One region of the Pseudomonas sp. NPDC077451 genome, then DNA from elsewhere that is predicted to be linked to it. Evidence: predicted binding sites of a transcription regulator. Region 1 holds the regulator's gene; each other region holds the start of a gene.
The links. Region 1 encodes FliA, which starts transcription of late flagellar genes. Its sites were predicted from a motif close to CTAAAGTTTNNNNNNNNNNNGCCGNTAA; they were not measured.
Positions count from the first base shown of each region.

Region 1 (4,319 bases):
GCGGTCGTAGCGGGCTCAGACTCAGGCTCAGTCTCGACAGACGCTTCGACTATGGGCTCCTGCGCTCCGGCCGGCTCGGCCAAACGGGCCAGCGCTGCCAGCAGCTCGGGCGTCGCCGGGGTTACTTCGGTCCGCTCGCGCACCTGGCTAAACATTTCATTGACGGAGTCCAAGGCCTGCAGCACGACATCCATCAATTCCGAGTCGACGCGACGCTCACCCTTGCGCAGGATGTCGAAGACGTTTTCAGCGATGTGGCAGCACTCCACCAACTCATGCAGCTGGAGAAACCCGGCACCGCCTTTTACCGTATGGAAACCGCGAAAAATCGCATTGAGCAAGGCTGTGTCATCGGGGCTGCTTTCCAGCTCCACCAGCTGCTCTGACAATAGTTCGAGAATCTCGCCGGCCTCTACCAGGAAATCCTGGAGGATTTCTTCATCGGCGTCGAAGCTCATATTTAACTTCCCCTAAAAGCCCAGGCTCGAAAGCAGATCATCAACGTCGTCCTGCCCGGATACGACGTCTTCACGTATATCGGCATGCATCTGCGGACCTTCACCATTGGAAGGCAGTTTTTCTTGTTTTTTCATTTCCTGCTCGGCGCGCATCGCGTCGCGGTCGTGCTGGATGCCCGCCACGCGGTCAACCTGGCCGGCCATCAGCACCAGATTAAGCAGGTTACTTTCGAGTTCGGTAATGAGCCGGGTCACTCTTTTGATCACCTGACCGGTAAGGTCTTGGAAATCCTGAGCCAGCATGATTTCGCTAAGGTTCTGCGACAGCTGACTGCCATCGTTCATGCTGCGCTGGAGAAACTGGTCGATGCGCTTGACCAGCTCACGGAACTGTTCAGCGTTCATATCGCGCCGCATGAAACGCTGCCAATCAGCAGTGAGGCTCTGCGCCTCGTAACTCACGTAATTGACCAAGGGCGCCGATTCTTCAACCAGGTCCATGGTGCGGTTGGCCGCTTTCTCGGTCATCTCCACCACGTACGACAGCCGATCAGTCGCATCGGTGATCGGTGACGGATCCCCCCCGGTGGCACAGGTATCCATCTCGAGCTTTACGATGGCGTTGTGCAGCTCCCGGGTGAGCTTGCCAACTTCCAGGTAGATCCCGTGATTGCGCGCCTGATTGAGCTCATTGAACATCTGCGTCGCTTCGTCGAAACGACCCTGTTGCAGACTTTCAATCAATTGGGGTGCGTGAGCCTTCAGAGTTGCTTCGAACTCTGCCAGGGTTTGGTCTGCTTGCGTCATAGTGCCCTCGCGGCGTTACTGCTTCAGCCGTTGACGCGCTCGAAGATCTTTTCGATCTTCTCTTTGAGCACTTGAGCCGTGAATGGCTTGACCACGTAACCGTTTACGCCCGCTTGCGCGGCCTCGATGATCTGGTCGCGCTTCGCCTCGGCGGTCACCATCAATACCGGCAGATGCTTCAAGCGCTCATCGGCACGCACCGCGCGCAGCAAATCGATGCCGCTCATGCCGGGCATATTCCAGTCGGTGACGAGGAAATCGAAACTTCCGCTCTTGAGCATCGGCAGCGCAGTGGTGCCGTCATCTGCCTCGGCAGTGTTGGTAAAACCCAGATCGCGCAAGAGGTTCTTGATGATCCGTCTCATGGTCGAAAAGTCGTCGACGATGAGGATTTTCATGTTCTTGTCCAAGTACACCTCCGTAAATCCCGAATCGAGACCTGCTCACGGTCTGTTTGCGAGCCTCATGAATGAAGCTCGTAAGCGGTCTCTAATGCTTTTGTCGCAAACCGGTCGTTAACGCGCGCGCCACTCGCCAAGACGAGCCCGCAGACGGGCCGCGCACTGACTGTGCAACTGGCTCACCCGTGATTCACTGACGCCCAGTACCTGACCGATTTCCTTCAAGTTCAACTCTTCGTCGTAATACAGCGAAAGCACCAACTTTTCACGTTCGGGCAGGTTACTGATGGCCTCGGCCAACGCCTGTTGGAAACGCTCGTCTTCAAGATCGCGGGACGGTTCCGGATGGGTGCTGGCTGCATCCTCCTCGAACTCCCCGTGCTCGCCTTCCTGAAGCAGATCATCGAAGCTGAACAGGCGGCTGCCCAGGGTGTCGCCCAGAATGCCGTAGTACTCATCGAGACTCAATTTAAGTTCGGCCGCAACGTCCTGATCTTTAGCGTCGCGTCCTGTTCTAGCCTCAATTGCCCGAATTGCCTCACTGACCATGCGCGAGTTTCGGTGTACCGAACGCGGCGCCCAGTCACCTTTGCGCACCTCGTCGAGCATGGCGCCGCGGATGCGAATACCGGCGTAGGTCTCGAAACTCGCCCCTTTTCCGGCGTCATATTTTTTTGACGCCTCCAGCAAGCCGATCATGCCGGCCTGCATCAGGTCGTCGACCTGCACGCTCGCTGGCAAACGCGCCAGGAGGTGATAGGCAATGCGCTTGACCAGCGGTGCGTACTGATCGATGAGTTGATATTGCGAGTCTTTAGCCTGAGCTTTGCTGTAATACATACCGAATCCAGCCGCTATTGTTCGTTAGGCTCTGCGGCGGGCCTGACCAGGCGCTCCACAAAGAACTCCAGATGACCGCGTGGCGTTGCCGGCAACGGCCAAGTGTCCACCTTCTGCGCGATAGCCCTGAACGCCAGCGAGCACTTTGCGCGCGGGTAGGCCTCATAAACGGCGCGCTGCTTCTGCACAGCCTTGCGCACCGCTTCGTCATACGGGATGGCGCCGACGTACTGCAGCGCCACGTCGAGGAAGCGCTCAGTCACCTTGGTCAGCTTGGCAAACAGGTTGCGCCCTTCCTGCGGCGCATGGGCCATGTTGGCCAAGACCCGGAAGCGGCTGATGCCGTAGTCACGATTGAGCAGTTTGATCAGCGCATAGGCATCGGTGATTGACGTGGGCTCGTCGGTGACCACCAGCAACACTTCCTGCGCGGCGCGAACAAAGCTCACCACACCGTCACCAATGCCAGCGGCGGTGTCGATGATCAGCACATCGATATCATCGCCGATGTCGCTGAAAGCCTGGATGAGGCCAGAATGTTGAAGCGTCGACAGCTGCACCATGCTCTGAGTGCCGGAAGCGGCCGGAACAACACGTATGCCGCCCGGCCCCTGAATCAGCACATCGCGCAGGTCGCATTCACCGGAAATGACATCGGCCAGGGTGCGTTTTGTCGTCAGGCCGAGCAACACGTCGACGTTAGCCAGACCAAGGTCAGCGTCGAGCAATACCACTCGACGCCCGAGATCGGCCAGCGCCAAGGCCAGATTGACCGACACGTTGGTCTTGCCGACGCCACCCTTGCCGCCGGTCACTGCAATAACCTGTACGGGATGCATACCCATTTTCACACGCCTATCTCTTGCTGGAGCCCTTGGGCCATCGATGCGTTCAGCGGGAACGCGTCTTCTTTGTGTGTCTCTCGGAGCATTGCGTTCATCCGACCTTCCTAGAACCGTTGTACAGATCGGAGAACATGTCAGCCATGGTTTCCTCGCTAGGAGCCTCTTCCGATTGCAGGCTCACCGCGCGGCTGACCAACTGGTGACTGCGTGGCAGATGCAGGTCATCAGGAATGCGCGGCCCATCAGCGAGGTAAGCGATGGGCAGGTGCTGACTGATGATAAGACCAAGTACGTCACCCAAGCTCCCGGCTTCATCCAGTTTAGTCAGAATGCAGCCAGCCAGCCCGCAACGACGGTAGTTGTGCCAGGTGGCCTTGAGCACCTGACTCTGGCTGGTTGCAGGCAGGACCAGGTAATTCTTCGCTTTGATGCCGCGGTCCGCCAGGGCCTCGAGTTGCACCTTCATCATCGAGTCACCCGCTGGCAGGCCGGCGGTGTCGACAAGGATCAGGCGCTTACGGGCTAGCGGCGCCAAGGTTTTGCTCAAGGGCTGGCTGGGGTCCAGCTGAATGACCGGAACGTCGAGAATCCTTCCCAGGGTTTTCAGCTGTTCCTGAGCACCGATGCGGTAGTTATCCATGCTCGCCAAAGCGATGCTCTGCGGGCCGTGCTTGAGCACGTAACGCGCCGCGAGCTTGGCCAGCGTAGTGGTCTTGCCGGCACCGGCCGGGCCGACCAGGGCAATGACGCCGCCCTCTTCCAGCGGCTCGACCTTGCTGACCTTGATCGATTGCGCCAGATACGCCAACAACATCCGCCAGGCCTGGCGTGGCTCCGATACGGTCGAAACCTTTTCCAACAAGGCGCGCGACAGTTCGGCAGGCAGACCGATGCGCTGCAGGCGGCGCCAGAGGCCAGCCTGTTGGGGACGGCGGCTCTGCTCCTGTCCCCAGGCAATCGAACCGAGC
Region 1 is NZ_JBITVX010000001.1:389,046-393,364, reverse strand. Features, by position in the region: gene ACIGHL_RS01770 (chemotaxis protein CheA) at 1-458, opposite strand, end outside; gene ACIGHL_RS01765 (protein phosphatase CheZ) at 471-1,265, opposite strand; gene ACIGHL_RS01760 (chemotaxis response regulator CheY) at 1,289-1,663, opposite strand; gene fliA (RNA polymerase sigma factor FliA) at 1,781-2,506, opposite strand; gene fleN (flagellar synthesis regulator FleN) at 2,521-3,351, opposite strand; gene flhF (flagellar biosynthesis GTPase FlhF) at 3,443-4,319, opposite strand, start outside.

Region 2 (4,319 bases), on a different contig from region 1:
CAATCGAATGGGTCCGTTTTTCCTAGCGGCGCCATCATTGGTGGCCAAGCGAAATGCAACGAAAAAGGCCCGGCGCTTGCGCAACCGGGCCTTATCAAGAAGGAGTGACTTACTCAGGCATCTGCCAAGGCGCGAGATGCATGCCCTGACGACTCAGATCGGCGCGTGCTTGCTCCAGCGACTGACCGAGCTTGATCGGGTCGGAGTAGACGTTGCTCGCCAATTTGCAATGGCCTACGGTGCGCGATTCGCTGCCATCCATGACCGTGATGCTGAGTTCGCCATTGCCTTCGAGCAGCGTCCAGGCGACGCACTGGAACGGCTTGAACGCACGGTCAGTGATAAGGAGGGCGTCGTTGAAGCGAAGCGGGCTGTTCATCAGGCATGTCTCTCTGTGTGGTAACCAAAAATCGGATATTGAGCCTGCCGCCAGGCTGCCGGCGTTGGCCTTACATATCCATTGATGTACACAGAGGACTGATAAGTCACAGGGTCGTTTCGTGTTTTGTGATTTTTTTTGCAATTAGCCAAAGGTCTAGCATTAGGCGCAACTTGGATGGTCGGCTTAATCTCGGTCTAACTATCTGTTTTCGTTGGCTTTGCTGGTTGGGCTAAGAGCAATGCATCTTAGAGCCCATCAATCTACCCCCCTTTGCGCTGTGGCGAAAAGCCGCAACCGGCGTGGCAAAAGAAAACGGCCAGCTCCGGTTCGGGAGCTGGCCGTTGTATACAAAGTCCGCTTGTAGGGCTTGGCTAGACTTTGAACTGCTTGAGCAGACGATTCAATTGCTCGGCCAGCTCGCCTAGTCGCTCACCCGCCGCACTCGATTGTTCCGCCGCGTGGGTGCTTTGCTGAGCCAATCCGGCTGCCTGGGTAACGTTCTGATTAATGTCTTCAACGACGTGGGTCTGTTGCAGTGTTGCGCTGGCTATCGAGGCATTCAACCCCGACAGGTTGCGCAGCGCCTGGGCAATCTGAACGAGGCTGGCTCCGGCTTGGCTGGCTTGTTCAACGGTGGCTTGGGATGCTCGGCTGCTTTCCATAATCACGGTAACTGCAGCGCCCGAATTCTTCTGCAAGCGCTCGATCATCGTGTGAATCTCAGCCGTTGAGGTCTGGGTGCGTTGCGCGAGCAGGCGAACCTCGTCGGCCACTACAGCAAAACCGCGGCCTTGTTCGCCAGCACGGGCAGCCTCAATCGCTGCGTTCAGCGCGAGGAGGTTGGTCTGATCGGCAATCGATCCAATGACCTCAAGCACTGACCCGATCTTCGTGGTTTCGTCCGCTAAGGATTGTATGACCCCGACAGCTTCGTTAATGGTGATCGAAAGCTGATCTATTTGCTGCAGGCTGGCTTCGATATTCCGCTGCCCCAACCCAGCCTGCTTCTCCGCGTCACCCACTTCGTTCGATGCCTGCTCGGCATTCTTTGCCACTTCCTGAACGGCGTAGGTCACCTCGTTGACGGCAGTAGCGACCAGCTCCATCTGTTGCGATTGTTGCTGACTTTGCTTGTGCGCTTGCCCGGCCAGCCCCCCCAAGGCGTTAGAGGAGGATTCCAGTGAGTCGGAGGTTTCGAACAACTGGCCGATCACTGTGCGTAGTTTTTGGGTGAATGTATTGAAGTCGCGGCTAAGGGTGGTCAGTTCGTCATTACCCGATACGTCAAGATTCCGCGTCAGGTCGGCTTCACCGCTGGCGATGTTGGCCATGGCCTGCATAGAGTGACGCAGCGGCTGTGTGATGCTGCGGATAAGAATTGCGACCAGTACGGCCATCAGCGCAGCGATTGCCATACCGATGAGCGAGAAACGCACCAGATAGTTCTGGAATTCCGCCTCGACATCGTCGACATAGATTCCCGAACCGATAATCCAGCCCCATGGCTTGAATAGTTCGACGTAGGAGATCTTCGGCACAGGGTCTTTTTCGCCGGGCTTCGCCCATTGATAGTCAACCAGGCCAGCTCCTTTGAGTTGAGCTACCTTGACCATTTCGTTGAACAGCGCTTTGCCGTTCGGATCTTTGACCTTGGAGAGATCCTGTCCCTCTAGCTCCGGCTTTATCGGATGCATGACCATGACCGGCTGCATGTCGTTGATCCAGAAGTAGTCATTCTGGCCATAGCGAATCATGCGAACCTGGTCCATCGCGGCTTTCTGCGCCTCGGCGGTCGTCATGCTTCCGCTGGCTTCGAGCTGCTGATAGTAGGTCAGCACGCCGCGCGCCGTCTCGACGATGTTTTGCGTCATGACCTGCTTGCCCCGGTACAGGTCGGTACGAACCTGCTGAATCATCAGCAGGCCAAGCACGAAGAGCATGGCAACCGCCACTAGCGGAATCAGCCAGAGACGCTTGCTGATTGGAAGATTTCGTAGCAGATTCATAGGGTTGTATGCTCCTGTTGATACTTGTGTTCTTTATTATTCGAATAGAGGGGTGGAGCGCGGCGACACGGCCTGCCTTGAAAATCAGCTATGGCAGTGGTTGTTTGTCATGGCCCATGCATAGGGTTTCGGCCGTTGCTGAAAAAAGATGAGGGCGGCCGTGTCGGCTCAATGAATTTACTCGCCTCAAGCGAGTCAGAACAGCGCTCAGATGGCTATCTGACATATACCTTTGTTGTATTCAGCCGCGGTGAGTTGCACCGTTATTGGGGAATAGATGGACCTTTGGATTGCCTTTCAGGCGTTGCTTCTTGGGGTGGTGGAAGGCATTACAGAATTTCTGCCGATATCCAGCACCGGGCATCAGATCATCGTGGCCGATCTGATTGGGTTTGGCGGCGAGAGGGCGCTCGCGTTCAACATCATCATCCAGTTGGGTGCGATCTTGGCGGTGGTGTGGGAGTACCGTCGTAAGATTTTCGATGTGATCGTTGGTTTGCCAAGGGAGAAACAGGCGCAGAAGTTCACCGGGAATCTGTTGGTCGCGTTCTTCCCTGCGGTAGTGCTGGGAATTACCTTCGCTGATCTCATTCACAAATACTTGTTTAATCCGATCACGGTAGCGACGGCGCTGGTCATTGGCGGGGTCGTGATGCTCTGGGCAGAGAAGCGCCAGCATGAAGTACAGGCCGAAACCGTCGACGATATGCACTGGTCCCATGCCTTGAAGGTTGGCTTCGCGCAATGTCTGGCGCTCATCCCCGGCACTTCACGGTCCGGCGCGACAATCATCGGTGGGCTGTTGTTTGGGCTGTCCCGCAAGGCGGCCACCGAGTTTTCGTTCTTTCTGGCCATGCCGACTATGGTCGGTGCCGCAGTGTATTCCGGTTACAAGTACCGCGACCTGTTTCAGCCTGGGGACTTGCCGATCTTTGCGATTGGGTTCATCACCTCGTTCATTTTCGCCATGCTGGCGGTGCGCGCCCTGTTGAAATTTATAGGCAACCATAGCTATGCCGCATTTGCCTGGTACCGGATCATCTTCGGCATCATCATCTTGGCTACTTGGCAGTTCAGCTTGATCGACTGGAGTACCGCGGCGGGCTGACGCGCAACGCACACAGCAGAGGAGTGCCCTGTGCACGCATTCGAACACCGACTGTTGCCCATCAATGGCATCACCCTCAGCCTTTACTGCGCCGGGCCTGAGCAAGGCCCGGTGATCTGGTTGCTCCACGGATTTCCCGAAAGCTGGTACTCGTGGCGTCATCAGATCCAGGCGTTGGCGGATGCAGGCTACCGTGTGGTGATTCCGGAGATGCGCGGCTATGGCCAAAGCAGCGCGCCGGATGATATCGCCAGCTATGACCTGATAACCGTTTGCGCGGACATCCAGGCGGCAATGGACCTGCTTGGTCACCGCTCGGTAGCGGTTGTGGGCCATGATTGGGGCGCACCGGTGGCTTGGCATCTGGCCTTGCTCGAGCCGCAGCGAGTCAACGTTGTCGCGGCTATGGCGGTACCTTATGGCGGCCGTCCGAAGAGACCCGCGATCGACATCATCCGTAGCCAGTTCGCCGATCGCTTCAACTATATTCTGTATTTCCAGCAGCCCGGCGTTGCCGAGGCCGAGCTTGATCAGGACATTCCGCGTACTTTGCGGATGATGATGCATAACACCTCGGCAGCGGTCCCCAAGGATTTGTTCCTGCAGGACAAGCCGGTCGGCAGTTCGCTCTATCAAGGCATGCAAGACCCGGGCGCTCCGCCGGCTTGGTGCGGCTCGGACGCGTTCGCCGTCTACGTCGCTACGTTCGAGGGACGCGGCTTTCATGGTGCACTGAACTGGTACCGCAATTTCGAGCGGAACTGGGAGCGCACTGCACCGTTAGCCGAGCGCAAGGTGGAGCAGCCTGCGCTTTTCCTACTAG
Region 2 is NZ_JBITVX010000003.1:105,102-109,420, forward strand. Features, by position in the region: gene ACIGHL_RS07075 (hypothetical protein) at 110-379, opposite strand; gene ACIGHL_RS07080 (methyl-accepting chemotaxis protein) at 754-2,388, opposite strand; gene ACIGHL_RS07085 (undecaprenyl-diphosphate phosphatase) at 2,666-3,496, shown strand; gene ACIGHL_RS07090 (alpha/beta fold hydrolase) at 3,527-4,319, shown strand, end outside.
Region 2: ACIGHL_RS07080 (methyl-accepting chemotaxis protein) is a predicted target of FliA. The motif match lies at 2,514-2,541, and genes of this name have one in related genera.

Region 3 (4,319 bases), on a different contig from region 1:
ATGTTTTCCCGTATCGGCATTATCGGCGCCGGCGCCATGGGGCGCGGTATCGCACAGCTATTTGCCAGCGCCGGTCAGCAGGTCTGGTTGTATGACGCTCGGCCCGAAACCATCGATCAAGCCCTGCAGTTCAACCGTGAACTGCTTGAGCGCAGCGTGGCCAAGGGACGTTTGGGCGCCGATGAGCTACCGGCGATTCTGGAGCGCATGCAGCCAGCCCATCAGCTGGCCGAGCTGTCCGGCTGCGATCTGCTGATCGAAGCCATCGTCGAAAACCTGGAAGCCAAGCAGAGCCTGTTTGTCGAGCTTGAAGGTCTGGTTGCGGCCGACGCGGTCCTTGCGACCAACACTTCCTCGTTGTCCGTGACCCGCATTGCCAGTGCCTGCGCGCGGCCTGAGCGGGTGGCTGGGTATCACTTCTTCAATCCTGTGACGCTGATGAAACTTGTCGAAGTGGTGCGCGGCGAGCGCACCGCCCCGTCGGTCATTGAGCGGCTGGTGCAGCTAGCCGAGCACGCCGGGCACTTCCCTGCGATTACGCCGGATACTCCCGGGTTTCTGGTCAATCACGCCGGTCGTGCCTATGGCACCGAGGCGCAGCGCATCCTTAGCGAGGGCATCGCCACGCCGGAACAGATCGACCGAATTTTGCGGGACGGGCCCGGGTTTCGAATGGGCCCGTTCGAATTGTTCGATCTGACCGGGTTGGATATTTCCCACGCGGTGATGGAGTCGGTGCATGACCAGTTCTACTACGATCCGCGCTATACACCGTCTTACCTCGCCGCGCAGCGGGTGGCGGCCGGTTTGCTCGGTCGCAAAACCGGCCAGGGCTTCTATCGCTACGAAGACGGCCAGCAGATCCGCACGCCTGAGCCCCGCTTCGAGCCGGTAAGCATCGATCGGCCGTTTTGGCTCGACAGTATCGAGCCCGACCTGCGCAGCTCCATCAGATCGATATTGCAGCAGGCCGGTGCGATCCTCGAGGAGGGTGTTGAGCCTTCGGACCAAGCAATCTGTCTGATCACGCCGCTAGGAGAAGATGCGAGTAGCTGTATCGAGCGCCTGGCGCTGCCCGGCGCGCGTACTGTGGCGCTGGACCTCTTCAGTGACCTTGAAAAACGCCGCGTGCTGATGCGTCAACCAGCGCTCGACCCAGCATTGGAGGCTCAGGCACGCCAGGCGTTGGGCGCCGACGGCGTGCCGGTCGAGGTGATCAACGACTCTCCGGGGTTCGTCAGCCAGCGCATCGTGGCCAGCATCGTCAACCTTGGCTGTGAGATTGCCCAGAAGGGCATTGCCTCCCCAGAGACGCTCGACCGCGCGGTCATGGTGGCCCTCGGCTATCCAAGGGGGCCGCTGGGGTTCGCCGCGCATTACAACCCGGCTCGAATCCTGACTATCCTGGAGGGCATGCAGCGCTGCTATGGTCACGAACCGCGCTATCGTCCGAGCCCCTGGCTACGCCGCCGGGTACAGCTCGGTCTGCCGCTGACGGCTCCGGATCAGGCTCGCTAAAAAGCGGGGCCTGACGTACGTTCAGGCTTGAGGGCAGCTTAAGGTTGGCCGCGTCCAGCCGCTAACCCGGTAACTCGGCCATGCCGGGCGGCAACGGGTGTGTAATCGTTTCCAGTCCGGCAAGACCATGTGCCACCAAGGGACAATGTTCTTTGTTGGCAGAGGTGGTACAACGCCTTTTTACCGGACGAAAACAAGAGGCCACCGATGCGCCCTACCTTCCGCCTTCACCCCAAGGCCTGTCTGTTGCACGCAGCGGGCCTGCTGGGCCTGCTGTTGTTTCATGGCTGGATGGAGTTGCCGTTCTATCTGACCGCGATCTCGATCCTGTTGCTTGCCCTATGGCCTTGGTTCGGCCCTTGGCGCAGGAATACGGGCACCCCGGTTGCAGAGGACGCCGGCGAGCTGAGTTCCGCAGCCCTGAGCAAGAGCCTCTCCCGGCATACCTGTCATAACGCCCTGTCGGCAGCTCAAGTGTCGTTCAGCGCTGAGCAACTGGCGGCACGGTTGCAGTCACAGCTGGTTGCGGTCAGCGAGATCGCCAATGGCGCCGAGGCGATGACGGCGACCGAACAGGACAGCGCTGCCCGAGCACGGCAGGCGTTAGAAGCGGCCGAAGCCGTGCGGCGCAGCAGCGATAGTGGGCGTATCGAACTCCAGCACGCCATCGAACGCATGCAGCAGCTCAGCGCACAGACCAAGGCCAGCCGCGAACTGCTCGACGGACTCTCAGCGCGCACCGAAGAAATCCGCCAGATCACCGATGTGATTCAGTCCATTGCCAGCCAGACCAACCTGCTTGCACTCAACGCGGCGATCGAGGCGGCACGCGCCGGTGAGGCCGGGCGGGGCTTTGCCGTGGTGGCTGATGAGGTGCGAAACCTGGCCGGTCGCACCAGCAGTGCTACCGAAGAGGTAGGCCGGATGGTTAGCGATATTCGTGAGCAAAGTGGCGCAGTGGTCAGCCATATCCAAAAGCAAGCCAGCGAACTGGACGAAGCCGCCGCACAGATCGCAGGAACAGGCGTTCAGCTCAGTGGAATTGCCGAGTTGGCTGGCAATGTCGAAACCCAGGTGGCGGAAATCGCTGCCGGCACGGCAAGCAATCATGAGCGACTCGCGCAGTTGTTCGTCGCGGTAGAGCAGCTGCGTGGAGACGCTCTGGAGAGCGAGACCCAGACCCGCCAATTGGAGCAGGCCGCAGAGAAGCTAGTAGGGCAGGCGGAAACCGTCAGCGAACAGCTCGCCGAGGTACAGCTCGATGCCTACCACCAGGATGTATACGACCTCGCGCGCGAAGCGGCGGCCGCCATCGGGGCGCGTTTCGAGGCGGATCTGAAGGCCGGGCGCCTGGGTGTCGACGATCTGTTTGATCGCAATTACCGGGCGCAGCCGGGCACCAATCCGATCCGCTACAACACCCGTTTCGACCGTTACGCCGACGAGGTGCTGCCGGCGATCCAGGAACCCCTGCTCGCGCGCAACGATGCGTTGATTTATGCCATCGCGACTACGCCGGATGGCTACGTGCCGACCCACAACCGTGCCTTCAGCCAGCCCCCGGTCGGCGACCCGGAGATCGACAAGGTCAAGAGCCGCAGCAAGCGCTTGTTCAATGACCGTACCGGCGCGCGCTGTGGCAGCCACGAACGCAAGGTGCTGTTGCAGACCTACAGCCGCGATACCGGAGAGCTGATGCATGACCTGTCGGTGCCGATCATGGTGAACAGCCGTCACTGGGGTGGCCTGCGATTGGGCTATCGTCCGGAGCCCTAGCTGAGCCGCTGATTGGCGCAAGCGCCATGACCTTTGGCGCTCAACCACCACTCGACACCGCGCGGCACCTTGCCGAGCTGGCTAAGCTTGCCAGTCAGGCTATTCGGAGCTCGTCCCCATGAAAACACTCACCGATCACCTCGCCCAATACGCGGCCTATCACCGGGACCCGCGCAATCTGCTCAGCCATTTCATCGGCATTCCCATGATCGTGCTGGCTGTCGCAGTGCTGCTGTCGCGTCCAGGTGTGGAGGCGTTCGGGCTATGGCTGAGCCCGGTTGCGCTGGTCGCCTTGATCTCGACGCTGTTCTATTTTCGGCTGGATGTGCGCTTCGGCGTGCTCACGGGCGCGGTGCTGTTGCTCTGCGTCTGGGTCGGTGCAGCCCTTGCGCAGCAATCGACGGCGCTATGGCTGAGCGCCGGTGGCGGTTTGTTCGTAGTTGGCTGGATTATCCAGTTCATCGGTCACTACTTCGAAGGACGCAAGCCTGCGTTTGTCGACGATCTGACCGGACTGATCATCGGGCCACTGTTCGTTGCTGCTGAGCTTGGCTTCATCTTCGGTCTGCGCGAACCCCTGCGCCACGCGATCGAAGCGCGTGTCGGCCCGGTTCAGCTGCGCCAGCAGCCGGCCGATGCCTGACAGGAAGGTGCTCAGTCAGGGGCGAGCGCCATCCATTGATCGCTGAGGCTGCGCGCGTGGCGATCAACCATGATCGGGGCGAAAGCGCGGCCTGACGCAGTGTTGAAGCTGTTGTTGCCGCTGTTCATGTCTTCGAGCGCCACCTTGAGGAACTCCCAACGTGTTTTGAGCTTGGCAATGGCCACGTTCGATTTGCCATCCAGCGCAGCCAGTTGCTCGTCGATCGACGGTACGAGGCGGCGCTCGTCCTGGCCGAGGTAGGTATCCGGTTGTTCGCGGGCGGTTTCGAATGAGCCTACATAGGCGCGGCTGAGGTACTGCACAGTGAGGTATTCCACCTTGGCGGGCAGCTCGGCGCGAACGTTGGCGCCTTGCTGGCTGC
Region 3 is NZ_JBITVX010000007.1:178,229-182,547, reverse strand. Features, by position in the region: gene ACIGHL_RS13520 (3-hydroxyacyl-CoA dehydrogenase) at 1-1,518, shown strand; gene ACIGHL_RS13515 (methyl-accepting chemotaxis protein) at 1,726-3,294, shown strand; gene ACIGHL_RS13510 (Mpo1 family 2-hydroxy fatty acid dioxygenase) at 3,413-3,937, shown strand; gene ACIGHL_RS13505 (hypothetical protein) at 3,949-4,319, opposite strand, start outside.
Region 3: ACIGHL_RS13515 (methyl-accepting chemotaxis protein) is a predicted target of FliA. The motif match lies at 1,556-1,583, and genes of this name have one in related genera.